DNA from 2 places in the Pseudoclavibacter sp. VKM Ac-2888 genome. Region 2 is predicted to be linked to the other one. Evidence: predicted binding sites of a transcription regulator. Region 2 holds the regulator's gene; the other holds the start of a gene.
What was found. Region 2 encodes HspR, which represses chaperone genes until heat shock. Its sites were predicted from a motif close to AAGTTGAGTCNNNNNGACTCAACTT; they were not measured.
Positions count from the first base shown of each region.

Region 1: ITJ61_RS13455 (Hsp20/alpha crystallin family protein) is a predicted target of HspR. The motif match lies at 6,710-6,734, and genes of this name have one in related genera.

Region 1 is NZ_JADKSM010000001.1:2,838,229-2,853,058, forward strand. Features, by position in the region: gene ITJ61_RS13425 (ABC transporter ATP-binding protein) at 205-1,011, opposite strand; gene ITJ61_RS13430 (ABC transporter ATP-binding protein) at 1,008-2,027, opposite strand; gene ITJ61_RS13435 (branched-chain amino acid ABC transporter permease) at 2,020-3,000, opposite strand; gene ITJ61_RS13440 (branched-chain amino acid ABC transporter permease) at 3,011-4,270, opposite strand; gene ITJ61_RS13445 (rhodanese-related sulfurtransferase) at 4,663-5,595, opposite strand; gene ITJ61_RS13450 (DNA-3-methyladenine glycosylase family protein) at 5,657-6,589, shown strand; gene ITJ61_RS13455 (Hsp20/alpha crystallin family protein) at 6,786-7,199, shown strand; gene ITJ61_RS13460 (xylulokinase) at 7,339-8,778, opposite strand; gene xylA (xylose isomerase) at 8,935-10,128, opposite strand; gene chvE (multiple monosaccharide ABC transporter substrate-binding protein) at 10,350-11,471, shown strand; gene mmsA (multiple monosaccharide ABC transporter ATP-binding protein) at 11,634-13,148, shown strand; gene mmsB (multiple monosaccharide ABC transporter permease) at 13,199-14,353, shown strand; gene ITJ61_RS13485 (ROK family transcriptional regulator) at 14,500-14,830, shown strand, end outside.
Region 2 is NZ_JADKSM010000001.1:2,549,505-2,564,334, forward strand. Features, by position in the region: gene ITJ61_RS12015 (helix-turn-helix transcriptional regulator) at 1-616, shown strand, start outside; gene ITJ61_RS12020 (SDR family NAD(P)-dependent oxidoreductase) at 1,020-1,790, shown strand; gene ITJ61_RS12025 (heat shock protein transcriptional repressor HspR) at 1,965-2,513, opposite strand; gene ITJ61_RS12030 (DnaJ C-terminal domain-containing protein) at 2,523-3,533, opposite strand; gene ITJ61_RS12035 (nucleotide exchange factor GrpE) at 3,649-4,359, opposite strand; gene dnaK (molecular chaperone DnaK) at 4,362-6,227, opposite strand; gene ITJ61_RS12045 (ABC transporter substrate-binding protein) at 6,588-8,213, shown strand; gene ITJ61_RS12050 (MFS transporter) at 8,458-9,912, shown strand; gene ITJ61_RS12055 (MurR/RpiR family transcriptional regulator) at 10,047-10,877, shown strand; gene ITJ61_RS12060 (ABC transporter substrate-binding protein) at 10,972-12,138, shown strand; gene ITJ61_RS12065 (ABC transporter permease) at 12,135-13,913, shown strand; gene ITJ61_RS12070 (ABC transporter ATP-binding protein) at 13,910-14,830, shown strand, end outside.

The DNA of each region.
Region 1 (14,830 bases), 290 kb from region 2:
GGGAGGGGAGCCTTCTGCAGAACCTGGGCGTGAGGAGCCCCCGCTGCCCGCGCATCGCTGCCCGCGAAGGCAACCAAGACTGCCCGGCGTTTCGCCCCCTGCGCAGTCTGGCAGGGGGCGAAACGCCGGGCAGTGATCGGCTTCGCCTTCGCCTTCGCGGGGGCGCCGGGCCGGGGGCCGGGGCGGCTGGGTGGATGCTCGCGGCTAGTGGGCCGCGTCGCCGTCCTTCGCCTGTTCGTCGGCCGCGAGGGTGCCGAGGTAGAGGGCGATGACCTTCGGGTCGTTGAGCAGCTCGCGTCCGGTGCCCGTGTACGCGTCCTTGCCCTGGTCGAGCACGTAGGCGCGGTCGCAGATCTGCAGGCAGCGGCGCGCGTTCTGCTCGACCATGATGACGGAGACGCCGGCACGGTTGATCTGGCGCACACGCAGGAACGTCTCGTCCTGACGGACCGGGGAGAGGCCTGCCGACGGCTCGTCGAGGAGCAGCACCGACGGGTCCATCATGAGGGCCCGCGCCATGGCGACCATCTGCCGCTCACCGCCGGAGAGGGAGCTCGCGCGCTGCTTGCGGCGCTTCCCGAGCTCGGGGAAGAGGTCGGCGACGAACTCGAACCGCTCGTTGAAGACCTTGGGCCGCAGGAAGAGCCCCATCTCGAGGTTCTCCTCGATCGTGAGCGACGGGAAGACGTTGTTGTTCTGCGGCACGAGCCCGACGCCCTTGGCGACGAGCTTGTCGGCGCGGAGGCCCGTGATGTCCTCGCCCTTCAGCATGACGCTGCCGCCGCGGATCTTGATCTGCCCGAAGATGGCCTTGAGTACCGTCGACTTGCCGGCGCCGTTGGGCCCGATGATGCCGATGAGCTCGCCGGGGTAGGCGTCGATCGAGCATCCGTTGAGGATGTTCACGCCGGGCAGGTAGCCGCCGACGAGGTCGATCGTCGACAGCACAGCGTCGCTTCTGGGGGTCGTCGCTGTCGCAGAACCGGATGCGTTTGGCGTCGTCTCGCTCATTTGCTGTCACTCTCCGTCGTCTCGGTCCCGGGCTTCGTCTCGGCGATCTCCTCGGCGATCGTGGTCGTCCCGAGCACTTCGGCCTCGTACTCGGCCGCCGCTTCGACGCCCTGTTCCTCGGCGATGCGCTCGACTTCCAGCTCCTGGATGTCGAGGTCGCCGAGGTCCTGGTCGTGGTGTGCGCCGAGGTAGGCGTCGATCACGGCCTGGTCCTTCATGACCGTCTCAGGCGGGCCCTCCGCGACGATCTGGCCTTCGGCCATGACGACGACCCAGTCGGAGATGTTCGTGACCATGTGCATGTCGTGCTCGACGAACAGCACCGTGGTGCCGTCGTTCTTGAGCTCCTTGACGTGGCCGAGGAGTGACTGCACGAGGGCCGGGTTGACGCCGGCCATGGGCTCGTCGAGCATGATGAGCTTCGGGCTGCTCATGAGGGCGCGGGCCATCTCGAGGAGCTTGCGCTGTCCGCCGGAGAGGGACGCCGCGTAGTCCTCGCGCTTCGCGTCGAGCTTGAAGCGGGCGAGGAGCTCGTCGGCCTTCTCGGTGATCTCCTTCTCGCGGTCGCGCCACAGCGGCTTGAACAGCGCGCGCAGCATGCCCTCGCCGCCCTGCTGGTCGGCGCCGAGGAGCATGTTGTCGAGCACCGTCATGCGTCCGAGGGACTTCGTGAGCTGGAAGGTGCGGACCATGCCGGAGCGGGCCACCTTGAAGGCGGGCACGTTGGCAAGGGAGGTGCCGTCGAACGACCATGTGCCCGTGTTGGGCTTGTCGAAGCCCGTCAGCAGGTTGAACATGGTGGTCTTGCCGGCGCCGTTGGGGCCGATGAGCGCCGTGATCTTGCCGCGCGGGATCTCGAGGTGCTGCACATCCACGGCCGTGTTGCCGCCGAACTGGCGGGTGACGCCGTCGGCGATGACGATCGGGTCGACCTTCTTGCAGCCGGGGCCGACCTTGCCGTCGACGAACTCGTGGGTGGGGAGGATGCCCGTTGGGGGGCTCGTCTGCTCAGGCACTGAAGCTCAGCTCCTTCTTGTTTCCGAAGATGCCCTGGGGTCTGAAGACCACCAGCAGCATGAGCGCGATTCCGACGATGATGAAGCGCAGCTGGCCCGCCTGCGTCGTCGAGAGGAAGGTGATCGCGCCCGATTCGATCGCGCCGTACAGGATGCCCTGCGTGAGCGAGAGCACGACCCAGAAGATCATCGCTCCCACGATGGGCCCGAAGATCGTCGCGGCTCCTCCGAGCAGCATGATCGTCCAGATGAAGAACGTGAGACCCGTCGTGTAGTTCGCGGGTTGCACGGCTCTCGGCAGGATGAAGATGATGCCGGCGAGGGAGCCGAGGAGGCCACCCGTGATGAGGGCCTGCATCTTGTAGGCGAAGACGTTCTTGCCGAGGCTGCGCACGGCGTCCTCGTCTTCGCGGATGCCGCGGACGACGCGACCCCACGGGCTGCGCATGAGCGCCCACACGAGGAGGGTCGCGAGGATGACGAGGCCCCAGCCGACGATGCGGGTCCACCAGTCGTAGGCGTTGTAGGTGAAGGGACCGAAGCCGTAGGTGCCGTCGGGGATCGGGTTGATGGCCGCGAAGGTGCCCTTGAAGCCGTTCAGGCCGTTGGCCGCACCCGTCACGGGGGTGAGGCCGGTCGTCGTCACGATGTACCGCAGGATCTCTGCGGAGGCGATCGTGACGATGGCCAGGTAGTCGGCGCGCAGCCGCAGCGTCGGGACGCCGAGGATGAACGAGAAGACGATCGAGACGACGATGACGCACAGCACGGCGGCCCAGATGGGCCAGCCGAGGCTGATCGTCGGGATCGCGAACGCGTACGCGCCGAGCAGCATGTACGCGGCCTGGCCGAAGTTGAGGAGGCCGGTGTAGCCGAAGTGGATGCCGAGGCCGATCGCGGCGAGCGCGTAGGCAGCGGTGGTGGGGCTGAGGAGCTCGCCGATGGCGTTGCTCAGGATGTTTGACCAGTCCATGGTTCGTCTCCTAGCCGACTCGCTCGCGGCGGCCGAGAATGCCCTGGGGCCTGACGAGCAGGACCAGGATGAGGATGAGGAGCGCCGCCGCGTACTTGAGGTCGGCGGGGATGAAGAGGGTCGAGAGCTCGACGAAGATGCCGACGACGAGCGAGCCGACGAGGGCGCCGTAGGCGGAGCCGAGGCCACCGAGGGTGACGGCGGCGAACATCAGCAGGAGCACCTGGAAGCCCATGTCCCATGAGGATTGGCGGTAGAGGGCGAGCATGACGCCGGCGAGGGCGGCGAGGCCACCTGCCGTGGTCCACACGATGCGGATGATGCGGTCGACGTTGATGCCGGATGCGCTTGCGAGCGACGGGTTGTCGGACACGGCCCTGGTGGCTTTGCCGACGCGGGTGCGCGTCAGGAACAGGGCCACGAGGAGGAGCGTGACGATCGAGATGCCCATGCTGAGGAGCGAGCCCGTCGTGATGCGCACGGGGCCGAACTCCACGGCTCCGCTGAGGCCCACCGAGCTCATCGGGAGGATCGCCCCGCCGAAGAAGAACTGGTAGAGGTAGCGGAGTGCGAGGCCGAGGCCGATGCTCACGATCATCGCCGGGACGAGGCGCACGCCGCGCTTGCGGAGCGGCTTCCAGAGGGTCGCATCCTGGAGCCAGCCGAAGGCGGCGCCGAGGATCACGACGACGATGATGGCGACGAAGATGTTGAGCCCCATGACGACGGCGAAGAGCCAGGCCATGAGTCCGCCGAAGGTGACGAGCTCGCCGTGGGAGAAGTTGTTCAGCCCGGTGGTGCCGAAGATGAGGGTGATGCCGATCGCGCCGAGCGCGATGAGGAGGCCGAAGTTGAGGCCGGCGACGAGGCGCTCGATGAGCTGCGAGCCGAAGTTGCTGCTCTGCCTCGTGTCCTCTCCGAGTGCGAAGAGGCGTCCGACGTTGGTCGTCGACCATTCGTCCTCGGTGACCTCTGCGGTGGCGCCGTCCTCGTTCCGCAGGTCGATGCCGTCTGGCAGGGTCTCCGTGTCGAGCGTGACCGTGTAGTTGCCTGGGCCTGGGACGGGCACGCGCCAGCGGCCGTCTTCACCCGACTCCACCGTCTCGGAGTAGCCGTCGCCGTCGACGGTGAGCGAGACGCCCGCGACGGGTTCTCCCTCGTAGTTGAGGATGCCGCTGATCGAGTACGGCGACTCCTCATCGACGGGGTCGGCTGCCGCGTTCGCGGGGCCGGCCATCGCGAAGACGCCGAGGAACGCAAAGAGCGACATCGCAAGTGCTGCGAGCATTCGGTGGGTTCGGGTGAGCCGGGAACGCCGGGCGGTCGCTGAGCGCGAACCGGCTGGCGTGAGCGGACTGGGGAGAAGGGGCACGGAGTACCTCCAGTGCGAGTCGGGCTGGGCACGACGACTGAACGAGATTCTGGAACTGCTATTTCTGCAAGCGAGGATTCGCCACTCTGCGAATCTACGGATGGTTTGTATCGGCAATGTTTCACTGCCGCTACACACGATAGCCGTGCGGAAGAGGCTCTGCTCGCAGCCAGGAGCCTCAGCGCGCAATTTTGTTCTACGTCACCACAATTGTGGTGCCTCAGCACGGCACAGTGTGCCGCCACATCCAAGATCTCCGATTTGTGAAGATGTCTTTCGTCTCCGGCGTGTCACCGACCGGATGGTGCCCCCGCCGCGGCACTGAGGCCCGCGGGCGTGTGCTCGGGACAGTGGAGTGCGCGCTCGCCGCAGTCCGCACAGGCGACGAAGCGTTCCCTGCAGGAGGGGTCGCTGCAGTTCTGGGTGCGGTGCGTGGGCCTCTCGCATTCGCGGCAGCGGCCGAGGACGTCGGTGTCGGGGCCGAACTCGAGGTGCTCGCGAGCGTCGAAGACCGCGAGGGAGCCCTTCCAGAGCCCCTCGTTGCCGAACTGCTCCGCGTATCGGACGATGCCGCCGTCGAGCTGGTACACCTCGTTGAAGCCGCGCTTGAGCATGAGCGCTGAGAGGACCTCGCAGCGCACGCCACCCGTGCAGTAGGTGACGACGGGCTTCGACTTGAGGTCGTCGTACTTGCCCGATTCGAGCTCGGCGATGAAGTCGCGGGTGGTTCCGGTCTCCGGAACGATGGCGCCCTCGAAGCGGCCGATCTGCGCCTCGATCGCGTTGCGGCCATCGAAGAAGACGATCTCGTCGCGCGATTCGACGAGTGCGTGCAGCTCGTCGGGTGCGAGGTGGGTCCCGCCGCCCTTGACGCCGTGCTCGTCGACCTCGAGCTCGCCCGGCGCCCCGAAGCTGACGATCTCGTCGCGCACCTTGACGCTGAGGCGTGGGAAGTCGAGGCTCTGTCCCTGCTCGTCGAGGCCGGTGCCCTCCGACCACTTGTAGTCGGCGTCCTTGAAGGCCGCGTACTCCCGGGTGGTGCGCACGTAGCGCTTGAGCGCGTTCAGCTCGCCGCCGAGGGTGCCGTTGATGCCGTCCTTGGAGATCAGGATGCGCCCACGCAGCCCCAGGGACGCCGCGAGGTCGCGCTGCCAGAGGCGGATCGCCTCCGGGTCGGCGAGGGGCGCGAAGGCGTAGTAGAGCACGATCTTGGGGACAGCCATGAGGACGATTTTAGGTGAGGGGCTCACGCCGAATGTCCGTGGGTCTGCGTACCCTTGCCGCATGCCAGATCGGGTCATGTCGCTCTATCGGCCGGCGTCACCGGTCGATGTGCAGCAGACCCTGTCTCCCCTCATGCGGGGCAGGCGAGATCCGACGTGCTGGGTGCATCCGGTGTCGCGGGACGTGTGGCGCACGTCCCACACGCTGGCGGGAGGCGCGACCACGGTGTTCCGCCAGGCCCGGGAGGGGGTGCGGGTCGTGTCGTGGGGTGCGGCCGCTGAGATCGCGGTCGACGAGGCTCCCACGCTGCTGGGCCGCGACGACGACTGGAGCGAGCTCCGTCTCGACGCCCTGCCGGAGCTGGCGGATGTGCGGCGACGGAACGAGGGGCTGCGGCTCCCGAAGTCGGGCGCGGTGTTCGAGGCGCTGAGCGCGGCGATCATCGAGCAGAAGATCACGGGCCTCGAGGCGCATCGCGCTTGGGACATCCTGCACCGCGACCACGCCGACGCGGCGCCAGGGCCGGCCGGTCTCGTGCCGCGGCACCTGCGCCTGCCGCTCACGCCGGAGCAGTGGCGGCGCATCCCGAGCTGGGACTGGCACCGGGCCGGCGTCGACTACTCGCGGTCCGGCACGGTGATCCGCTCGGCGACGGTCGCGTCGGCACTCGAGCGCACGAGCGGCCTGCCGACGGGGTCGGAGGAGCCGCTCCGTCGTCTTCGCTCGATCGTGGGGGTCGGCGTGTGGACGGCCAACGAGACCGTGCAGCGCTCGCATGGCGACCCTGATGCCCCGAGCTTCAGCGATTACCACATCCCCAACATGGTCGGGTGGGCGCTCGCGGGCTGCGACGTCGACGACGACGGCATGCGGGAGCTGCTCGAGCCGTGGCGCGGACACCGCGAGCGGGTCGTGCGGCTCATCAAGCTCGCGGGCAACCCGCGCCCGAAGCACGGCCCCCGTTTGACCGTGCAAGACCACCGCTCCCACTGAGCTCTGCGCCCGGCGTCGACGTGCGCTGACCTTTTCGAGAGGCGTTCGCCCACGGCTGACGGGGTTTTCAGCAAACTTTCTGGCACTCGATGGGGCAGAGTGCTAATTTTCTGCTCAAGGAAGTTGACACCAGTCGACTCAAGTTCACCGCACCGTCTCGCGCTGACGAGCGTGCGTACAAGGAAGGGAAAACGACATGGCACGCGTCTTCGATCCGTTCCAGGAGATGGAACGACTTTTCCAGGGAGCACCGAACAGCCCGCGTTCGATGCCCATCGACCTCTACCGCGAGGCCGACCACTACATCCTCACCGCCGACCTGCCCGGCATCGACCCGAGCTCGATCGACGTCGACCTCGACGGCCAGCAGCTGACGATCCGCGCCGAGCGCAGCACGGTCAACGCCGAGGGCGCCAAGTGGCTCGTCCGTGAGCGCAACGGCGGCAGCTACCTCCGCCAGTTCACGCTCGGCCAGGGGCTCGACACCGAGCGCATCGCGGCGAGCTACGAGCACGGCGTGCTGACCGTGACCGTGCCGGTCAGCGAGCGCGCGAAGCCGCGCAAGATCGAGGTCGAGAGCGGCACGAAGGTCGAGACCATCCAGGCCTGAGCGGCCCGGTGATCACCGCTTCGTGATGTGACCTCTGTGACGCAGTGAGGGGCAGCGCCGACGGGCGCTGCCCCTCACTGCGTCGGTAGGTCTGTGGGTCTGCGCTCGTCCTCGACTCGCGCTCGCGCCTTCGTTCGCGTCAGGCGGCGTGGAGTCCCGTTCCTGCCTCTTCGGTCTCGCGGGCGAGCTTCGCGGCCGCAGCGTAGCGGGTGCGGAGTGCCGCGTCGGGGGCGGGCTCGAGGCGAGCGATGGTCTCGACGGGCCAGTCCGGACGTGTCCCGGTCGCCACCCAGGCAGCCTGGCGGGCTGCACCGTCGGCGACGTACTCACCGGGTGCCGGGATCTCGACGGGCACGTCGAAGAGCGTCGGCGCGACGGCGCGGACGCCCTCGCTCAGCGCGGCGCCGCCGATGAGCATGACTCGCTTCGCCTCGACGCCGAGCGCACGGTGGGCGTCGAGTGCCTGCGCGAGGCTGCCGAGCATGCCCTCGACTGCGGCCCTGGCGAGGTTCTCGCGGGTGAACGATCCGCGGGTCATGCCGAGGAGCGACGCGGTCGCATCCGGCAGGTCGGGGGTGCGCTCGCCGTCGAGGTACGGCACGAACGCGAGACCACCAGAGCCGACGGGTGCCGATGCGGCGAGCCGACCGAACTCCTCGTGGTCGACGCCGAGGACCTCGGCGGTCGTGTCGATGACGCGAGCGGCGTTGAGCGTCGCGGACAGGGGAAGGAACGCTCCCGTCGCGTCCGCGAACCCGGCCAGCCCACCGCGGGGGTCGACCACCGGTCGGTCGGCGACGGAGAAGACGGTGCCTGAGGTGCCGATCGAGACGACGACGTCGCCCGGACGCGCGTTGAGACCGAGCGCCGCACCAGCGTTGTCGCCGGCGCCCGCGGCGACGAGTGCGCCGGCCGGTGTCTTCCCAGCGACCTCGTCCGGTCCGAGCACACGGGGCAGGATGGCGTCGTGGCCGAGCGCCGCGATGAGCAGCTCGCGGTCGTAGTCGAGCGTGAACGGCGACCAGTAGCCGGTCCCCGACGCGTCGGAGCGGTCGGTCGTGAGCTTCGTCAGGTCCGGGCCGAGGGGGCTCTCGCCTGCTGGGCCGTAGCCGAGGAGGCGCCACGTGAGCCAGTCGTGGGGGAGGGCGACGGCCGCGACGCGCGCCGCGTTCTCGGGTTCCGCATCCCGCAGCCAGCGCAGCTTCGTGATCGTGAACGAGGCGACGGGCACGAGTCCCGTGCGCTCGACGAGCGCATCCTGGCCGAACTCGGCGATGAGGTCTCGTGCTGCGCCTGCGCTGCGGGTGTCGTTCCAGAGGAGGGCGTCGCGGACGACGCGGCCGTCGGCGTCGAGGGCGACCATGCCGTGCTGCTGGCCGGCGACGGAGATCGCCGCCACATCGTCGAGCCCGCCGGCGGCCTCGGTCGCGCCCTGGACGGCAGCCCACCAGTTCGCCGGGTCGATCTCCGTGCCGGGGAGGTGAGCTGCGCGCCCCTGGCGGACGAGCGCACCCGTCTCCGCATCGCGGATGACGAGCTTGCAGCTCTGCGTACTCGAGTCGAAGCCGGCGACGAGCATGGTGGTCTGCTTTCTATAGGGCGAGTGCGGTGTTGAGGTTCAGGCGCTGGTCGAGCATGCACGACAGAGCTGGGGCGGATGCACGCGCGTGGTGAGTGCATCCGCCGCAGCTCTGCGCGGGGGGACGGGGGAGCCCGTCGGTCGTTGGGGCGTGTGCTAGCCGCGTGCGCCCATGAGGTGCTCGAGCGCGAGCTGCTGCAGGCGCACGAAGCCGAAGCCCTTGCCGTTGAAGTACGCGTCGGCGTCGAAGTCCTCGAAGGCGGAGCGGTCGGCGAGGAAGTCGTCGTAGGTCTCGCCCTCGCCGAGCGTGTTCGTGGAGAGCTCGTCGACGCGGGAAGCTGCGAGAGCCTCCTGCACCTCGGGGTCGGCGCGGAAGGCCGCCGCGCGCTCCTTGAGGAGAAGGTAGGTGCGCATGTTCGCTGCCGCCGACTCCCAGACGCCCGTCTCGTCCTCGGTGCGCGAGGGCTTGTAGTCGAAGTGGCGGGGGCCCGTGTAGGTCTGACCGCCGTTGGGGCCGCCGTTCTCGAGCAGGTCGACGAGCGCGAACGCGTTCTGCAGGTCGCCGTGGCCGAACACGAGGTCCTGGTCGTACTTGATGCCGCGCTGGCCGTTGAGGTCGATGTGGAAGAGCTTGCCCTGGTAGAGGGCCTGCGCGATGCCTGCCGCGAAGTTGAGGCCGGCCATCTGCTCGTGCCCGACCTCGGGGTTCACGCCGACGAGCTCCGGGCGCTCGAGGGTCTCGATGAAGGCGAGTGCGTGGCCGACCGTGGGGAGCAGGATGTCGCCGCGGGGCTCGTTCGGCTTCGGCTCGATCGCGAAGCGGATGTTGTAGCCCTTGTCGGTGACGTAGTCGCCGAGGAGGTTGACGGCCTCGCGGTAGCGCTCGAGGGCCTGGCGGATGTCCTTCGCGGAGTCGTACTCCGCACCCTCGCGGCCGCCCCACATGACGAACGTCTCGGCGCCGAGCGACGCGGCGAGGTCGAGGTTGCGGAGGACCTTGCGCAGCGCGAAGCGGCGCACGTCGCGGTCGTTGGAGGTGAAGCCGCCGTCCTTGAACACGGGAGCGGAGAAGAGGTTCGTCGTGACCATGGGAACCACGAGCCCGGTCGCATCCAGTGCGCCACGGAGGCGGGAGATCTGCGAGTCGCGGACCTCGTCACTCGAGCCGAACGGGAAGAGGTCGTCGTCGTGGAAGGTGAGGCCGTAAGCGCCGGCTTCTGCGAGCTTCTCGACGACGTGCACGACGTCGAGGTCGGCGCGCGTCGGGCCGCCGAACGGGTCGGTCCCGTTGTAGCCGACGGTCCACAGACCGAATGAGAACTTGTCTGCGGGGGTGGGAGTCAGAGACATGGGAGTCCGTTCTAGGTATCGTCGTTGATAAGTTCCAGAGAGCAACATATAGCACTTCGTTGTGTCACTTCCACCACGAGTTCCGGATGAGACGGGGTTCGGATGGCGCCTGGGGCCAGTTTTGTCACGAATCTGACACGGGGTTGCACAACCTGACCCAAGTGGGTATATGTTTGGCGCGACAACTTAGGGCAACACATTTCAGAGAGGAAATGACCGTCATGTCAGCAACGAAGAAGTTGCTCGGTCTCGCAGTCGTTGGAGGCCTCGCACTCGGTCTCACCGCATGCGACGCGCCAGCAGACCCAGCAGCAACCGGCGAAGCAGGAGCAGCAGTCGAGGTCGAGAGCGTTGGCATCTCGATGCCCACCCGCGAGCTCGAGCGCTGGATCAACGACGGAGCGCAGCTCCAGAGCAAGCTCGACGAGGCCGGCTTCACGACCGACCTGCAGTACGCCGAGAACGACCCGGACACGCAGATCTCGCAGATCCAGAACCAGATCGCATCCGGAGTCGACGTGCTCGTCGTCGCCGCCATCGACGGCTCGGTGCTCGCACCGGTGCTGCAGGATGCGGCTGACGAAGGCGTCACGATCATCGCCTACGACCGCCTCATCAACGACACGGAGAACGTCGACTACTACGCGACGTTCGACAACTACGCGGTGGGCAAGCTCCAGGGCGAGTACATCGTCGACAGCCTGGACCTCGAGAACCAGCCCGGCCCGTTCTACCTCGAGCCCTTCGCCGGCAGCCCGGACGACAACAACGCCAAGTTCTTCTTCTCCGGAGCCTGGGACGTCCTCAAGCCGTACATCGACGAAGGCAAGCTCGTCGTCGGCTCCGGCAAGTCGCCGGCATCGAACGACGACTGGGCCTCGGTCGGCATCCAGGGCTGGGAGAGCGCCGGCGCTCAGGACGAGATGGAGACCCGTCTCGCCTCGAACTACGCCGACAAGAAGGTCGACGTCGTCCTCTCGCCGAACGACAGCCTCGCCCAGGGCATCGCGGAGGCGCTCGTCTCCGCCGGCTACACGCCCGGCTCCGAGTGGCCCATCCTCACGGGGCAGGACGCTGACAAGGCATCGGTCACGAACATCCTCGCCGACAAGCAGTCGATGACGGTCTGGAAGGACACCCGCCTCCTCGGCGACCAGGTCTTCGCCATGGTCGAGTCGCTCAAGGCGGGCACCGAGGTCGACGTCAACGACACCGAGAGCTACGACAACGGCGTCAAGGTCGTCCCCTCGTACCTCCTCGACCCCGAGGTCGTCACGAAGGACACCGTGCAGGAGAAGCTCATCGACAGTGGCTTCCTCCAGGCATCGGACGTCGGACTCTAACGAGTCACCGACACCACACTGAACGCGCTCGGGCTGGCTGTGCCCCCACACCAGCCCGAGCGCGCTTCTGTTGCAGCTCGCGCCCTCGAGGCGCAGCAGTGCCGAGCGGTGACGCTCGGAAAGTGAGACGGAGCAATGGTGCAAGACGACACAATCCTGAAGATGTCGAACATCGTGAAGGAATTCAGCGGTGTGCGAGCCCTCGCGGGCGTCGACATCGAAGTCCGTCGCGGCGAGGTGCACGGCATCTGCGGCGAGAACGGCGCGGGCAAGTCGACGCTCATGAAGGTCCTGAGCGGCGTCTACCCCCACGGCACCTTCGAGGGGACCATCGAGTTCGATGGCCGCGAGGTGCGGTACAAGACCATCAACGACAGCGAGCAAGACGGCATCGTCATCATCCACCAGGAGCTCGCCCTCAGTCCCTACCTGTCGATCGCGGAGAACATCTTCCTCGGCAACGAGATCCAGCGCTTCGGCGTCATCGACTGGGACGAGACCAACCGCCGTGCGGCGGAGCTGCTCAAGCGGGTCGGCCTCAACGAGAACCCCGCAACCGTCATCCGCGAGATCGGCGTCGGCAAGCAGCAGCTCGTGGAGATCGCCAAGGCGCTGTCGAAGGACGTGAAGCTGCTCATCCTCGATGAGCCGACCGCTGCCCTCAACGACGAAGACTCCGCGCACCTGCTCGGCCTCATCGAGCAGCTGCGCGAGCAGGGCATCACGTCGATCATCATCTCCCACAAGCTCAAGGAGATCCGGCGCATCGCAGACCGCGTCACGATCATCCGCGACGGGGCGACGATCGACTCGATCGACATGACCGAGCCGGATGCGACCGAGGGTCGGATCATCCGCGCCATGGTCGGCCGCGAGCTCTCCTCTATGTTCCCGCCCCGCGAGGCGGTCATCGGGGAGGAGAAGCTGCGCGTCGAGAACTGGACGGTGCACCACCCGGCCGACCCGAGTCGCAAGGTCGTCGACGACGTGTCGTTCCACGTGCGCGCCGGCGAGATCATCGGCTTTGCCGGCCTCATGGGCGCAGGCCGCACGGAGCTCGCCATGAGCATCTTCGGCCGCAGCTACGGCACGAACATCTCCGGGGAGGTGTACAAGTCGGGTCAGCTGATCTCCACGAAGACGATCAACGAGTCCATCAAGAACGGCCTGGCGTACACCACCGAGGATCGAAAGCACCTTGGCCTCAACCTCATCGGCGACATTCAGGCCAACATCTCCGCGGCCGCCGCGAAGAAGGTCGCCCGTTGGGGCATCGTCGACGGCATCAAGGAGAACGGCGTCGCCGAGGGCTACCGCAAGTCCATGAACATCAAGACGGCGAGCGTCGCGACGCCCACGGGCAAGCTCTCCGGCGGCAATCAGCAGAAGGTCGTGCTCAGCAAGTGGCTGCAGACAGACCCTGACGTGCTGTTCCTCGACGAGCCCACCCGCGGCATCGATGTCGGCGCGAAGTACGAGATCTACGGGCTCATCAACAAGCTCGTCGAGCAGGGCAGGGCGGTCGTCGTGATCTCCTCCGAGCTCCCCGAGCTGCTCGGCCTCGCCGACCGCATCTACACGATCTCCGAAGGACGCCTCACGGGTGAGGTCTCCAAGGAGAACGCAACACAGGAACTGCTCATGCAGTACATGACCGCTGGAAAGGACGAGTCGTGACCACCACGAACACCGAGGCCGCGAACGAAGCAGGCACCCGGAAAGTGAGGATGTCGGTCGACGTCCGCCAGTACGGGATCCTCGGCGCACTCGCCGTCATCATCATCCTGTTCCAGATCCTCACCGGCGGGAAGCTCCTGCTGCCCGCGAACATCAACAACCTCATCCAGCAGAACGCGTACGTGCTGATCCTCGCGGTCGGCATGATCATCGTCATCATCGCTGGCCACATCGACCTGTCGGTCGGCTCGGTCGTCGCCGTCGTGGGTGCCATCACGGCCATCGCCATCACCCAATGGGGGCTGCCGTGGTTCGCGGCGGTGCTCATCGGCCTCGCGGCCGGGGCGGTGATCGGCATCTGGCAGGGATTCTGGATCGCCTACGTGGGCATACCGGCGTTCATCGTGACGCTAGCGGGCATGCTGCTCTTCCGAGGTCTCACTCTCGTGCTCCTCACGGGTGGAACGATCAACGCGCTGCCGGACGAGTTCGTCGCCATCGGCAAGGGCTCGCTGCCGCAGTCGATGGGCACGATGCTCGGCGGACACGACGTCGTCACGATGCTCATCGCGCTTGTCGTCGTCGCAGCCGTCATCGGAAGCCAGCTCCGCACCCGCGCACGCCGCAAGAAGCTCGACCTGCCCGTCGAGCCCGGGGCCGCCCTCATCGCGAAGCTCGCGATCGTCGCCATCGCAGTGCTCGCGTTCGCGTGGCTGCTCTCGGCGCACAAGGGCCTGCCGATCATCCTCATCATCCTGGCCGTGCTGATCATGCTCTACACGTTCATCCTGCAGCGCACCGTCTTCGGCCGGAACGTCTACGCCATGGGTGGCAACCTCTTCGCGGCCAAGATGAGCGGTGTGCGCACGGAGCGCGTCAACTTCCTCATCTTCGTCAACATGGGTGTGCTCGCGGCGCTCGCCGGCATCGTGACGACGGCCCGCGCAGGTGGCGCCGTCGCCTCAGCTGGCAACACCTACGAGCTCGACGCCATCGCGGCGGCGTTCATCGGCGGCGCGGCGGTGACCGGTGGAGTTGGTACCGTTATCGGCGCAGTCATCGGCGCGATGATCATGGGTGTCCTCAACATGGGACTCTCGATCCTCTCGGTCGACTCGGCCTGGCAGTCGGTCATCAAGGGCCTCGTGCTGCTGCTCGCCGTGGCGATCGACGTGCTCGGCAAGCGCCGAGGCGGACGCAGCTGATCGATCTCCGTCGCCCGCGCTGAACCCAGCGCGGGCGACGGAACGGCTCGGCCGAGCGCCAGCCTGCCCGGAAGCAGAAGCAGAAGCAGAACCAGAACCAGAACCAGACACGCACCGCCGTGACGAGCGAGAGAAAGAGGACGGGCATGGCCACCGATCGTGTCGCCTCTTCGAACCTCTCCCTCATCCTCGAACGCCTTCACCGCGGTGGACAGGCGTCCAGAGCTGAACTGACCCGCGAGACCGGCCTCAACCGTTCCACCATCGCTGCGCTCGTCTCCGAGCTGGCCGACCGCGGCATCGTCGAGGAGCATGAGCCCGTCGCGACGAATCTCGTCGGCAGGCCGAGCCCTATCGTCGGCGTCTGCGACAAGATCGTCGCCGTCGCGGTCGTGCCGGAGGTGGACGCCCTGAACGTGGGTGTCGTCAGCTTCCGCGGCGAGCTGCTGAAGCGCATCCGCTTCGAAACCGAGAAGC
Region 2 (14,830 bases):
GGCCGCGGAACGCGACCACCTCTTCCACCTCGCCGGCCACCAGGCACCTCGCCGCGCCATCGGCGGCGAGCACGTGGCCCCCGGCCTCATGCGCATCCTCGACCGCCTGGCCGACACCCCGGCGCAGGTCATGACGGCCATGGGCGAGACGCTTGTGCAGACACCGGCCGCGCGCGCCCTCTTCGGCGACGAGACCCGCTTCGTCGGCAACGCCCGCAGCGTCGTCTACCGCTGGTTCACGGCGCCCGGCGCCCGCGACGTCTACCCGTCGGCCGACCACGAGAAGCTGTCTCGAGCATTCGCCGCGGATGCTCGCGGCTTCGTCGCCCAGCAGGGTCCAGGCTCTCGAGCGCAGCGGGTCGTGGATGCGCTCCTCGCCGAGAGCCCGGAGTTCGCCGCAATCTGGGCCGACCACGAGATCAACGCGACGCACGAGCTCGAGAAGCGAGTGCAGCATCCCGAGCTCGGGGCCATGGAGGTGCACTGCCAGTTCCTCATCGACCCCGCGCAGCACCAGACGCTGCTCGTGCTGACGGCCACGCCTGGCACAGAGAGCTACGACCGACTGCAGCTGCTCTCGGTCATCGGCACGCAGCGCCTCACCGCCGACGCCTGACTCAGGCGCCCGGCGTCCGGCACCCGACGACTGGCGTCCGACGTCCGACATCCGGCGTCCGGCGTCCGGCGTCCGAACACCCGCGCCCGTCGTCCGGCGTCCGAACACCCGCGCCCGGCGCCCTGCACCCGAACGCGCGCGCCCAGGCCGTGGAGTTGTGGCTTGTTGCTGCTGCGCGACGTCGCCACGACGTCACGCCACAACTCTGCGGTGGCCGTGACCCTGCTCGGGGCGGGGCGGGGCGGGGCGCATGCTTTCGGCGCATTCGCTGTGTCGGTACACAGTGGATGCGCATGCGTGGCACCTAGCCTGGCGGCGCCGTCGGGGATACAGCTCCGGCGGCCGACGACTGCCGCGGGCGAGCGACGTCACGCGGACAACCAGACGACAAAGGAGTTGCGACATGACAGATTTCACCGGACGCTCAGTGGTCATCACCGGCGGCGCGGGCGGCATCGGCGCGGCGACAGCTGAGGAATTCCTCAAGCTGGGCGCACGCGTGGCCCTGGTCGACCTCTTCCCGGAGCCCCTCGAGGCCGCGCGCGAACGCCTCTCGGCGCACGGCGAGGTCATCGCGATCGCCGCGGATGTCACCGACGAGGCCGACGTCGAGCGCTACGTCGCCCAGACCGTCGAGGCGTTCGGGACGATCGACGTGTTCTTCAACAACGCGGGCATCGAAGGCGCCGTCGGCCCGCTCACGGAAGCGAGCGTCGACAACTACGAGAAGGTCTTCGCCGTCAACGTGCGCGGCGTCTTCCTCGGCATGAAGCATGTCCTCAAGGTCATGACCGAGCGCGGCAGCGGCAGCATCATCAATACGTCCTCGGAGGCGGGCCTCGACGGGGCGCCCGGCGTCTCCGCCTACGTCGCGTCGAAGCACGCCGTGGTCGGCTTCACGAAGTCCGCCGCGCTCGAGGTCGCCCCGAGCGGGGTGCGGGTCAACAGCATCCACCCGTCCGGCGTGAACACGCAGATGGTGCGGCGACTGGAGGAGGGCTTCGGCGGCGGCGACACGGAGGCGGCGAAGGCCGGGTTCCAGGCCGCAATCCCGATGGGCCGCTACGCCGAGCCGCTGGATATCGCTCGGGTCGTCGTGTTCCTCGGCTCCGACGAGGCGTCGTTCGTGACCGGCGCGCAGTGGCGCGTCGACGGCGGCAACGGAGCCCGCTAACCCCGCGCGCCGCACCCCGCGCGCCGCACCCGCACCCACCCCGACGCGAAGAGGTCAGTTTCGCCCCATCCTGGGCCTCAGGATGGGGCGAAACTGACCTCTTCGGCGCTCGAGACGCGGGTGGTTCGGCGGAAGGCGCGGCGCGGGGCGCGGGAGGCGGGATGCGGCGCGGGCTTACGCGTCCGGCGGCCGCTTGGCGCGGGAAGCGCGCGTACGCGGTGCCGAGGCTTTCGCGCGGGTTCGCTTCGGGCGCCGCTCGTCGGCGTCGGCGTCGGCTTCGGCCTCGGCATCGTGGATGCGCGCCGGCCGCCACACGACGACCTCGGTTCGGCGGGCCGTGCGGCGACCGTGGGCGAGGGGCACGACATCGCCGCGTTCCCCGGCCGCGAAGATGCGACCACCGAGCCTCGTGAGGCGCTCGTCGGCGAGTTCCGCCTCGAGCGCCCGGACGCGGCGGCGCAGTCCCAGCACCTCGCGCTGCAGCTCGAGCACGCGGGCGATGCCCTCGAGGCTCACGCCCTCGTTCGACAGCACCGCGATCTCCCGCAGCTGCGCGACGTCGCGAAGCGAATACCGCCGCACGCGCCCGGCCGTGCGCCGAGGCGTGACGAGGCCCATCCGGTCGTACTGGCGAAGCGTCTGCGGGTGCATGTTCGCGAGCTCCGCCGCCATGGCGATCGCGAAGATCGGGGCGTCCTCGTCGAGGTCGGAGGGGAATGCCATGGGCGTCCCCTACCTGCCTTGGCGCGCGAGACGCAGCAGGTCCTCGCGGGGGCTCTCGTCTCCGGATGCGGCGACGAAGTCGGCGAGCGCCTTCTCCTGCGCGCTCGACAGGTGATTCGGCACGGCCACCTCGAGGTGCACGAGCAGGTCGCCCTTGCCCTTCTTCGACTCGATGCCCCTGCCCTTCACGCGGAGCGTCTTCCCGTTCGGCGTGCCCGGCGCGACCTTGACGCGCACGGTCTTGCCGTCGACGGTCGGCACCTCGATGGTGGCGCCGAGGACTGCCTCAGCGAAGGAGACCGGCACGGTCACCTCCAGGTTGAGGCCCGAGCGCGTGAAGACGGGGTCGGGTCGCACGGCGACGGTGAGGATGAGGTCTCCGGCTTCGCCGCCGTTCGGGCTCTGCCCGCCCTTGCCGCGGAGGCGGATCTTCTGCCCGTCCTCGACGCCGGCGGGAACGCGGACCTTCACGACCCGCCCATCCTGCCCCTGCAGCTCGACCGTGTCGCCGTGGATGGCGGTCATGAAGCTGAGCGTCGTGGATGCGCTCTGGTCGCGCCCCTTCTGCGGTCCGGTCTGGAACCCGGCAGGCCCGCCGGCACCTCCGCCGAAGCTGCCTGCCCCGAAGCCGCCGCCACCACCGCCGAACATGGAACCGAGGAGGTCCTCGAAGTCGGCGTTCGACGCGCCGCGGCGTCCGCCGCCACCGTTGAACATGCCTCCGAAGACGTCCTCGAAGCCCGCGCCCCCTGGGCCGCCTGGCCCCTGCTGGAAGCGGGCGCCCGAGCCCATGGCGCGCATCTGGTCGTACTCGGCGCGGTGCTCTGGGTCGGAGATGACCGAGTAGGCCTCGGAGATCTCCTTGAACTTCGCCTCTGCGGCAGTGTCGCCCGGGTGCGAGTCAGGGTGATACTGACGCGCGAGCTTCCGGTACTGCTTCTTGAGGTCTTTTTCGTCTACGTCCTTCGATACGCCGAGCACCGCGTAGAAGTCCTTGTCAAACCAATCCTGACTGGCCATATGGTCCTTCTGTTCCTAGGGATGAGCACGTGTCTTCCGGATGAAGACAGGAGGGGGCCCGCAGCTGCGGTGCCCCCTCCCGTGTTCGATCGGGCGGATGCGCCGATCGCGGTGCTTATGAAGCGGGTACGAAGACGGCTGCCTTCGCGACGCGGACGACGCGCTCGCCGATGGTGTAGCCGCGTTCGACGACGTCAGCGATCGTGTCGCTCGTGACCTCGGGGTTCGGCAGCTGTGCGATGGCCTCGTACCGCTGGGGGTCGAAGGCCTCTCCGGCTTCACCGTAGGCGGTGAGGCCGAGGCGCTCGACTGCGGTGCGCAGCTTGTTCGCGATGACGGCGACCGGGGTGTCTTCGATGAGGTCGCCGTGCTTCTGGGCACGGTCGAGGTCGTCGAGGACGGGGAGGAGGGACCGGAGCACTTCCGCCTTGGTGGCGTCGTAGGCCTCGGTCTTCTCGCGGTCGGTGCGGCGGCGGTAGTTGGCGTACTCCGCCTGGACGCGCTGCAGGTCGTGGAGGCGCTCCACTGCGAGATCGCTCTCGCCGGGGGCGCCTTCCGTTGGCGCGTCTTCTGCACCTTCGCCGCTGAGGAGCTTCTCGAGATCCTCGACGCTCAGGCCTTCAGCCGCGGCTTCAGCAGCCTGGCCGGCGGCCGGGTCGGCGTCGTCCGGTGTGGACTCCGCCGACTCGGCCCCAGCAGCCGTGCCGAGGTCGCGAACTTCGCCAGTCTCCGGGTCGATCCGACGCTTGTCGTTGATGATCGGCTCGTTTGCTTCTCCCGAGTTCTCGGGGCCGCGTGCTTCTGACTCGTTTCGCTCTTCAGCCATGGTTACTTCTTGTCCTTGTCGTCCTCGTCGTCCACGACCTCGGCGTCGACGATGTCATCGTCGGCTGCCTGGTCTCCGGCGGGTGCGTCGGCCGCGGGGGCCTCTGCTGCCTGCTCAGCCTGGGCTGCGGCGTAGATGGCCTCGCCGAGCTTCGTCTGGCTGGTGTTGAGCTTGTCGAGCGCCGACTTCACGGCCGCGTCGTCGTCGCCTGCGAGGGCCGTCTTGAGCGCGTCGACATCGCCCTGGACCTCGTTCTTGACGTCGGCGGGGAGCTTGTCGTCGTTCTCGGTGAGCACCTTCTCGACCTGGTAGACCGTGGTCTCGGCGATGTTGCGCTGCTCGGCGCCTTCGCGGCGCTTCTTGTCTTCTTCCGCGTGCTCTTCAGCCTCGCGGACCATGCGCTCGATGTCTTCCTTGCCGAGGCTGGAGCCGCCGGTGATCGTCATCGACTGCTCCTTGCCCGTGCCCTTGTCCTTTGCGGAGACGTGCACGATACCGTTGGCGTCGATGTCGAACGTGACCTCGATCTGCGGCATGCCACGGGGGGCCGGTGCGATGCCGGTGAGCTCGAAGGTGCCGAGGTTCTTGTTGTCGCGGGTGAACTCGCGCTCGCCCTGGAAGACCTGGATCTGCACGGACGGCTGGTTGTCGTCGGCCGTCGTGAAGGTCTCGCTGCGCTTGGTCGGGATGGCCGTGTTGCGCTCGATGAGCTTGGTCATGATGCCGCCCTTGGTCTCGATGCCGAGGGAGAGGGGCGTGACGTCGATGAGGAGGACGTCCTTGCGCTCGCCCTTCAGCACACCAGCCTGGAGTGCGGCGCCGACTGCGACGACCTCATCCGGGTTGACGCCCTTGTTGGCCTCCTTGCCGCTGAGCTTCTTGACGAGCTCGGCGACGGCGGGCATGCGGGTGGAGCCACCGACGAGGACGACGTGGTCGATCTCGTCGACCTTGATGCCGGCTTCGCGGATGACGTCTTCGAAGGGCTTGCGGGTGCGCTCGAGGAGGTCCTTCGTGAGGTCCTCGAACTTCGCACGCGTGATGCTCGTGTCGAGGTTCGCGGGGCCGTTCTCCGTGAGGGAGAGGTAGGGCAGCTGGATGCTGGCGCTGGTGGAGCTGGAGAGCTCCTTCTTCGCCTGCTCAGCGGCTTCCTTGAGGCGCTGGAGCGCGATCTTGTCGTTCGCGACGTCGACGCCGGTCTGCGACTTGAACTCGGTGATGAGGTACTTGACGAGACGGTCGTCCCAGTCGTCGCCGCCGAGGCGGTTGTCACCTGCGGTGGAGCGCACCTGGATGGTGGAGAAGTCGTCGTCCTTGCCCACCTCGAGGAGGGAGACGTCGAACGTTCCGCCACCGAGGTCGAAGACGAGGATGAGCTCGTCTTCCTTGCCCTTGTCGAGGCCGTACGCGAGTGCGGCGGCGGTGGGCTCGTTGATGATGCGGAGCACGTTGAGGCCGGCGATCTCGCCGGCTTCCTTCGTGGCCTGGCGCTCGGCGTCGTTGAAGTACGCGGGGACGGTGATGACAGCGTCGGTCACCTTGTCGCCGAGGTACTGCTCAGCGTCGCGCTTGAGCTTGCCGAGGATGCGCGCGGAGATCTCCTGCGCGGTGTACTTCTTGTCGTCGATGGCCTGGGTCCAGGTGGTGCCCATGTGGCGCTTGACGGATCCGATGGTGCGGTCGACGTTCGTGACGGCCTGGCGCTTGGCGGTCTCGCCGACGAGGACGTCGCCGTCCTTCGTGAATGCGACGATCGACGGGGTGGTGCGGAAGCCCTCGGCGTTCGCGATGACCTTCGGCTCGCCACCTTCGAGGACTGCGACGCAGGAGTTCGTTGTTCCGAGGTCGATTCCAACAGCACGTGACATGTGTGGTTCTCCTTTTGTAGTGCTTGTCTGTTCTGAGTCTTCGTCGGCTCTGGTTCTGTGCTCCGAATCGGAGGCATGAAGACCTGAGCCGTCTGCGCTCAAGTTTACTCAGCACGGTGCACGCGTCAAGCTGGGCGGCTGAGAGTTGAGTGGGAACGACTCAAGTCTTGACGAGTCACACGAGTCACGGGACACACGAGGCAACGAGTTCACGCGTGGAGTCACGCGAGTTCAGCCCCGGCCCCACTGTTACGCGCATCCTGGACTCCGCCTGAGCTACCTGCCACGCTCACGCCAGCCCGCCACTCAGGCTGGCCGCCCTCGGGCCCTCGCAACGCATCCACCCACGACAGGACCGTCATGAACAGACGCCGCTCCACCTTCTCCGCAGCCGTCATCGGCGCGGCCCTCACCTCCCTCCTCCTCAGCGGATGCGCGACCGGGCAGAGCACCGCGAGCGCGGGTTCCGACACCCCCGTCGCCGGCGGCGACCTCGTGCACGCCGTCACCGCCATCGCCGACGGGTGGCAGCAGCAGCAGTCGAACAACTGGTACAAGAGCCAGGTGTGGACGCAGCTCGTCGAGACGCTCGTCTACGTCGACAACACGGGCGAGGTGCACCCGTGGCTGGCCGAGTCGTGGGAGGAGAGCGAGGACGGACTTCAGTACACGCTGAAGCTGCGCGAGGGCGTGACCTTCTCGGACGGCACGCCGCTGGACGCCGACATCGTCGCGAAGAACCTCGAGGTGCTCGGCCTCGGCGACGACAGCAAGGGCATCACGCGCTCGCCGATCGTCCCCGGGGAGTTCGCGAGCGCCGAGGCCGTCGACGACACGACCGTGCTCGTCACCCTCAGCGCACCCAATCGCGGGTTCATCCCCAGCCTCGGCTTCTTCGCGGCCGGCATCCTCGGCGAGAGCACCATCGACCTGCCGCTCGACGAGCAGGCGGACCTCGCGAACGTCGTCGGCACCGGAGCGTTCGTCTTCGAGTCGCAGGTGCCCGAGCGCGAAATCGTGCTCACGAAGCGCGCCGACTACGACTGGGCCAGCGAGGCGTTCGACCACGAGGGCCCCGCCTACCTCGACTCCATCACCTTCAACGTGCTCGAGGAGGACTCCGCACGCCAGGGCGCCCTCGAGTCCGGCCAGGTCGACTCCGTGCACTTCGTGCAGCCGAGCGAGGAGCAGCGCCTCATCGACGACGGCTTCAACGTCATCTACGGCGAGTACCTCGGCACGCCCATCAACTTCGTGCTGCGACCCAACGCCGAGATCACGGACGACGTGAACGTGCGCCAGGCCATCCAGCACGGCGTGAACCGTCAGGAGATCGTCGACACCGTCTTCAACGCCAACTGGAAGCCGGCGACCTCCTCCGTGCAGGCCGCGACACCAGGCTGGGTCGACCTGAGCGAGAAGCTCGCCTTCGACCAGGACCTCTCGAACTCGCTCCTCGACGAGTCCGGCTGGACCGAGAAGGACGGCGACGGCTACCGGGTGAAGGACGGCACGCGCCTGACGATCCCCGCATACACGTCGCCGTTCGTGAACGGCTCCGGCCAGATCCTCGAGCTCGCCGCCCAGCAGCTCAAGGCGATCGGCATCCAGCTCGAGATCCGTCAGACGGATGCGAGCACGTACAGCGATGTCTTCGCGGCTGGCGGCACCCCGATCTTCCCCGTCGCCAACTCGTTCCTGGACGCGACGACGCTGCGCCAGTACTGGGGGCAGGACTACACCAACCAGTTCCAGCTGGCGGGCGGCGAGCTCGAGGAGCAGCTGCTTGGCGTCTCCCAGACCGCGAACGGCACCGACGAACGCGCGGCGAACCTCGCGAAGCTGCAGGAGAGCGTCCTCGAGGAGGCCTACACGGTGCCGATCGTCGACAACTACCAGGTGTTCGTCACGAGCCCCGAGGTGCACGGCATCGAGACCAACGCCGTCGGCCGCCCGTACTTCTACGACACCTGGCTCGGTCAGTAGCCTTCGGCGGCGCGCCTGCACGCGGGCACTGCACTGCACTGCACCGGCCAACTTCCGTGATGCTTCGGCCCGGCTGACGTCCATCCGGGCGGGCAGCCCCGAACCATCACGGAAGTTGGCCGGACCGGACCGGACCGGACCGAACCGGACCGGACCGAACCGGGCCGGGATGGGCCGACGTCCACGCGGACCCCACCGTCCGCGCGTTCGCCTGCGCGCCGCCTCCCGCGCATAGAATCCGCGCATGGCACTCCCAGGCCGCGCCGACGATGGCGCCCCCTCCTCCAGCGACCCGACCCCGAGCGGGCGAGTCGAGACCGTCGACGGCGGGGCGGCGGTCACGCCCAAGGAGCTGAAGAGGCGCGCGACGGCGTGGGCGCTGTGGGACGTCGGCAATTCCGCCTTCCAGGCCGTTGTCGTCACGTTCGTCTTCGCGACCTACCTCGCGAGCGACCTCTTCATCGACCCGCAGGTCGCGGCGCTGGGCGACGCGAACCCGCTCGACCCGCAGTACCTGGCGGCTCAGGCCGCATCCACGAACGTCATCGCGAACCTGAGCACCGTCGCTGGACTGCTCGTCGCGCTCATCGCGCCGGTCCTCGGACAGCGCTCGGACGGCTCAGGCAAGCGCAAGCTGTGGCTCGGCATCTTCACGGGCATCACCGTGCTCATCATGCTCGCCATGTTCTTCATCCAGCCGGGCGAGGAGTACCTCTTCTGGGGCGCACTGCTGCTCGCGGTCGGCACGATCTTCGCCGAGCTGAGCGGCGTCAACTACAACGCCATGCTCTCGCAGGTCTCGACGCCCAAGAACGTGGGCCGCATCTCTGGCATCGGCTGGGGCCTCGGCTACCTGGGCAGCATCGTGCTGCTCGTGCTGCTGCTCGTGCTGTTCATCCAGTCGTTCGGCGCGGAGGGCCGGAACGGGGTGCTCGGGGTGCCGAGCGGGGTGGATGGGGGCGCGCTCGACATCCGCTTCGCCATCGTGCTCGCGGCCGTCTGGTACGTCGTCTTCGCGCTCCCCGTCATGTTCAAGGTGCCGGAGATCGCGAAGGACGAGAACCGCCCGAAGGTGGGCTTCCTCGCCTCCTACGGCGTTCTCTTCCGCGTGATCGGGAAGCTCGCGAAGAGCGACCCGAAGCTGCTCCTGTTCCTCGCCGCGAGCGCCGTCTTCCGCGACGGCCTGCAGGCGATCTTCGCGTTCGGGGCGATCCTCGCGGCGCAGGTGTACGGCTTCGCGCCGAGCGAGGTCATCTACTTCGCGGTCGCCGCGAACCTCGTCGCCGGCCTCGGGACGCTCGCTGCCGGCTGGTTCGACGACCGCTTCGGGCCGAAGCTCGTCATCATGGCGTCGCTCGTGTCGCTCACCGCGTTCTCCGTGGTGCTCCTCTTCCTGCCGTCCGAGCAGACCGTGTTCTGGATCTTCGGCCTCGCCCTGTGCCTCTTCGTGGGTCCCGCGCAGGCGGCGAGTCGCTCCTACCTGTCGCGCGCGACGCCTCCCGGGCGCGAGGGCGAGCTGTTCGGCCTCTACGCCACCACGAACCGCGTCGCGAGCTTCATCACGCCCGCCCTGTTCAGCCTCTTCGTGTTCCTCTCCGGCAACCCGAAGATGGGCATCATCGGCATCGGCATCGTGCTCGCCGTCGGCTTCCTCATGATGCTGCCCGTGCCGAGCAAGGTGAAGCAGGCGAGCGCGTAGCAGCGGACTCCGCGGCGCTCCGGGGGCGCTCCGGCGGCGCCTCAGGGAACGCCGAATCGGACACTCGATGAACGGCACGTGAACGTGCAGGACTTGCACCCATTGCAAGTTCTTTTGCACTTAGCGTTCCTCGCGTGCTCATCATCAGCCTCGCCAAGCAGCAGGGTCACCTGCTCACGCCGACCGACCGTCGGCTCGTGTCGGCCCTGCAGACGCAGCCGCTCGAGGCCACCTTCTGGAGCGCGGCCGAGCTGACCGGTCCGCTCCAGCTGCACCAGTCCGCGGCCACCCGGCTCGCGCAGCGCCTCGGCTTCGAGGGCTACCCGCAGCTTCGGGATGCGCTGCGCGCCGACTACCACGGCGGCGACGGCCCCTCGCAGCGCATCAGGGGTCGCCTCGAGCGCCATCAGGCGAGCGACGTGCTCGGTGGATTCGTCGACGACGAGCTCGCTGCGCTCTCCGACCTCCCCCGCCACGTGCAGCAGGGCGAGCTGGATGCGCTCGCCGAGCAGGTGCTGCGCGCCGGAGAGGTGCACCTCTTCGCGCAGGGCAACGCGACCGTGCTCGTCGATCTCATGAGCCGCCGCCTGCAGCGGTTCGGGATGCGCACCGTGCAGCTCACGGGGTCGCGCCGCGACATCGCCGAGCGGATCGCGCGGCTCTCGGCGGGCGACCTCCTCCTGGCCTTCGCCTTCCGCCGGGCGCCCGCCGTGCTCGGGCCGCTGCTCGACGTGGCGGCGGAGGCGGGCGCGCACAGCGCCCTCATCACCGACACCGTCGTGTGGCCCGCCCCGCGCCCGTCGACCATCATCGCCGCGCCCCGCGGCGGCAGCGACGACTACCTCTCCCTGACCGTGCCGATGGCGATCAGCAACGCACTCATCCTCACCATCGCCCGCCGTGCCGAGCCCTCCCTGCGCTCCCTCGACCGCCTCGGCACGCTCCTCGACCGCCTCGACTCCTGACCTGCACCACGACCAGCTTCACCTCGCACCCGGATGCGCCTCGACGCATCCACCCCTCACCGCTCTGCGCTCCACAGACAACGAAGGAACACCCATGCGCTTCCCCGCCCGCCCTCTCGTGACGTCCGCCGCGGCGCTCACCGCCCTCGCGCTCCTCGCCGGATGCTCCACCACCCCGACCACCGGCGACGACGCGGCATCCGCAGTCGACTGGGACTCCCTCAGCCACGACGAGCTCGTCGCGATGGCCGAAGCGGAGGGCACGGTCTCCGTGTACGCCTTCACGAGCCGCGTCGCGAGCATCGAGGAGAGCTTCGAGGCCGCCTACCCCGGCATCGACGTCGTCTCGAGCGACCTCTCCTCGACCGAGCTCATCCAGCGACTCGCGAGCGAGCACACCGCGGGCAGCACGACCGCGGATGTCGCCTACGTGAGCGACGCCCCGGTCGTCGTCACCGAGCTGCTCGCCGACGGCGTGCTGACCCCCTACGTGCCGCCGCGCGTCGCCGAGTCGCTGCCCGCCGAGTTCCAGGCGCCCCTCGTCGCGAACCGCCTCTCGACGAAGGTGCTCATGTACAACGAGGAGGCGCATCCGGATGGCGCCCCGGTCGACAACCTGTGGGAGCTGACCGAGCCGGCGTGGGCGGGCAAGGTCGTCATGGTCGACCCGAACGTGCGCGGAGACTACCTCGACCTCGTGACCGAGATGTCGCTGCGCGCCGACGAGATGGCCGCCGCCTACGAGGAGCACTTCGGCACGCCGGTCGTGCTCGACGAGGGCGTGGACGACGCGGGCCTGCAGTTCATCTCCGAGCTCTACGCGAACGACGTCGTGCTCGTCGACGACACCGACACGGTCAACGCCGCGATCGGCGCCACCGGCCAGGCGAACCCTCCCGTCGGCTTCACCTCGTACTCCGACCGCCGCGACAACGAGGACGAGGGATGGGCGCTGCAGGTGGCCGCGAACGTCGCCCCGTCGCCCGGCATCGCGTTCCCCGCGATGCTCGGCGTCACCGCGAACGCCCAGAACCCGGCAGCCGCGCGACTCCTCATCGACTACATGATGGGCGATGACACCGAGACGGGCGGAGAGGGCTTCGAGCCGTTCTACGTCGCAGGCGACTACCCGACGCGCAGCGACGTGGTCGCGCCAGCCGACGCCGTCTCGCTCGACGAGCTCGGCGCGTGGCGCATCGAGCCGGAGTCGTCCGCCGAGCGCCGCGACGAGATCGCCGACTTCCTCCTCAGCATCCAGTGACGCTCCTCGCCACGTCCGTCGGCCGCGGCCCCACCCCTGCGCGGGGCCGCGGCTGGCGGACGGTCGCATCGCGAGGCCGCATCGGCGTGCTCGCGGCGGTCGTCATCGCCATCCTCGTCGTCCTCGTGGCGCTCCCCCTCGGCGGCCTCGTCGCCGCGACCGTCGGCGAACGGGGTGCCGGCGCGTGGGGCGACGTGTTCGTGGGGCGCATCGCGGGCAACCTCTTCTGGCAGCCGCTCGGGAACTCGCTGCTCGTCGGCCTCGGAACGGGACTCCTCTCGACCGTGATCGGCGCGTTCCTCGCCTGGGTCGTCGTCATGAGCGACGTGCCCGGCCGGAAGATTATCGGCGCGCTCGCCGCCGTGCCCTTCGCCCTGCCGAGCTTCGCCATCGCGCTCGCCTGGGAGACGGTCTTCCGCAACGACCGCATCGGCGGCTCCCCCGGCCTGCTCCAGTCGTTCGGTATCGCGGTTCCGGATGCGCTGTCCTGGGGAGCCGTGCCGATCACGCTCACGCTCGTCGCGCACTACTTCTCGCTGTCCTTCCTCGTCGTCGCCGCAGCCCTCGCGAACGTCGGCGGGGACCTGCTCGCGGCTGCCGAGCTGACCGGAGCCTCCAGGCTGCGCATCGCCCTGCGCGTGACCCTGCCCTCGGTCGCCCCCGCGCTCCTCTCAGGGTTCCTGCTCGCCTTCGCCGAAGGGGTCAGCAACTTCGCCGTGCCCGCCCTGCTCGGCCTGCCCGTCCGCTTCCAGACCCTGAGCACCCGCCTCTACGGGTCCATCTCGACGGGCGACGTCGAGCGCGGCTACGTCCTCTCGATCCTCCTCGTCGTCATCGCGGCCGCCGTGCTCTTCCTCGGCACGAAGGCCACGGGGCGCGGCTCGTTCGCAACGCTCACCGGCAAGGCGACGCAGGCCCGCGCCGTGCGGACCGGCGTCTGGCGCATCCCACTGCTCGTCGCCGCATCCACGCTCGTGCTGGTCACGGCGATCGTTCCAGGCATCGTGCTCGCCGTGAGCACCGTGCTGCGGCGCACGGGGCGCGTCGACGGCGGCTTCACGCTGCACTTCTGGACCGGCGGGTCCGACCCCGGCATCGCGCAGGGCGTGCGGGGCATCCTCACCGACCCCACCGTCATCACCGCGCTCGGCGGCACCCTCGCGCTCGGGGCCTCCGTGGCGGTCGGGGCGATCGTGCTCGGCGTGCTCGGCGCCTACGTGCTGCGTCGCCTCCCGCGAGCGCGCGTCACGTCCGGGACGATCTCGTTCCTGTCGTACGTGCCCTTCCTCATCCCCGGCGTCGCGTTCGGAGCCGCGTTCATCGCGCAGTTCGGGACGCCGATCGGCCCGCTCCCCTCGCTCTACGGCACCTTCTGGATCCTGGTCCTCGCGGGCGTCGCGGCGAGCGTCCCGTTCGCGTTCCAGACCTCACGGGCTGCACTCGGCCAGGTCTCGAGCGAGCTCGAGGAGGCAGCGACCGTCGCCGGTGCCCGCGGACCGCGCCGGCTGGCGCGCATCCTGCTGCCCCTCTCGGCCAGGGGCGTGGTGGGCGGAGGCGTGCTCGTCTTCGTGACCATGGTGCGCGACCTGTCGCTTGTCGTGCTGCTCGTCACGCCAGCCACCCCGCTGCTCTCGACCATGACCTTCCGGTACGCCTCCGAGGGGTTCACCCAGCACGCCAACGCCATCACCCTCATCATCGCCGCCATCTCGGTGGCCGCCACCCTCCTCGCCCGCAGACTGCAGGGCGACCGAAACGCCGGGAGCACCACGTGACCGCCATCACCCTCGACCGCCTCGCGAAGGCGTTCGGCCGCCAGAGCGCGGTGCGCGACATCGACCTCGATATCCCGGACGGCGCCTTCGTCGTGCTGCTCGGGCCCTCCGGATGCGGGAAGACCACGACGCTGCGCATGCTCGCGGGGCTCGAGGAGCCGACGGCGGGGCGCATCCGCTTCGGCGACCGGGTCGTCGCCGACGGCGACACGGGCGCGTCCGTGCCGGCGAGCAAGCGCGGGCTCGGCATGGTGTTCCAGAGCTACGCGCTGTGGCCGCACATGCGCGTGCGCGACAACATCGGCTGGCCGCTCAAGGTCGCCGGCTGGGGCTCCGCCGAGCGTGACGCTCGAGTCGCCGAGGTGCTCGGCATGCTCGAGCTCGACGGCCTCGCCGATCGCTTCCCGGCCGAGCTCTCCGGCGGCCAGCAGCAGCGCGTCGCCATCGCCCGCACCGTCGCGCCGAAGCCCGGCGTGCTGCTCTTCGACGAGCCCCTCTCGAATCTGGACGCGCGGCTGCGGCTCGACACGCGGGCCGAGCTCGTGAAGGTGCACCGGCTGAGCGGTGCGACGAGCGTGTACGTCACGCACGACCAGGTGGAGGCGCTTGCCATGGCGACCCACATCGCGGTGATGCGTGACGGGGCGATCGAGCAGTTCGGCACGCCGCAGGAGCTGCTCGATCGACCCGCGACCGCGTTCGTCGCTTCCTTCCTGGGGAGCCCCGCGAAGGTCATGCTCCGCGGTGAGGTCGGCCGAGGGCGCCTCTTCCGAGGCGTGGCACCGCTCGCCGAGGTGCCCGACGTCCCGGACGGGACGACGCTCCACGCCATGTACGCACCGGAGTCGATCTCGGTCGGGGCCGGCGGGCTCCTCGAGTTCGAGGTACTCGAGTCGACCCCGGTCGCAGGACGATGG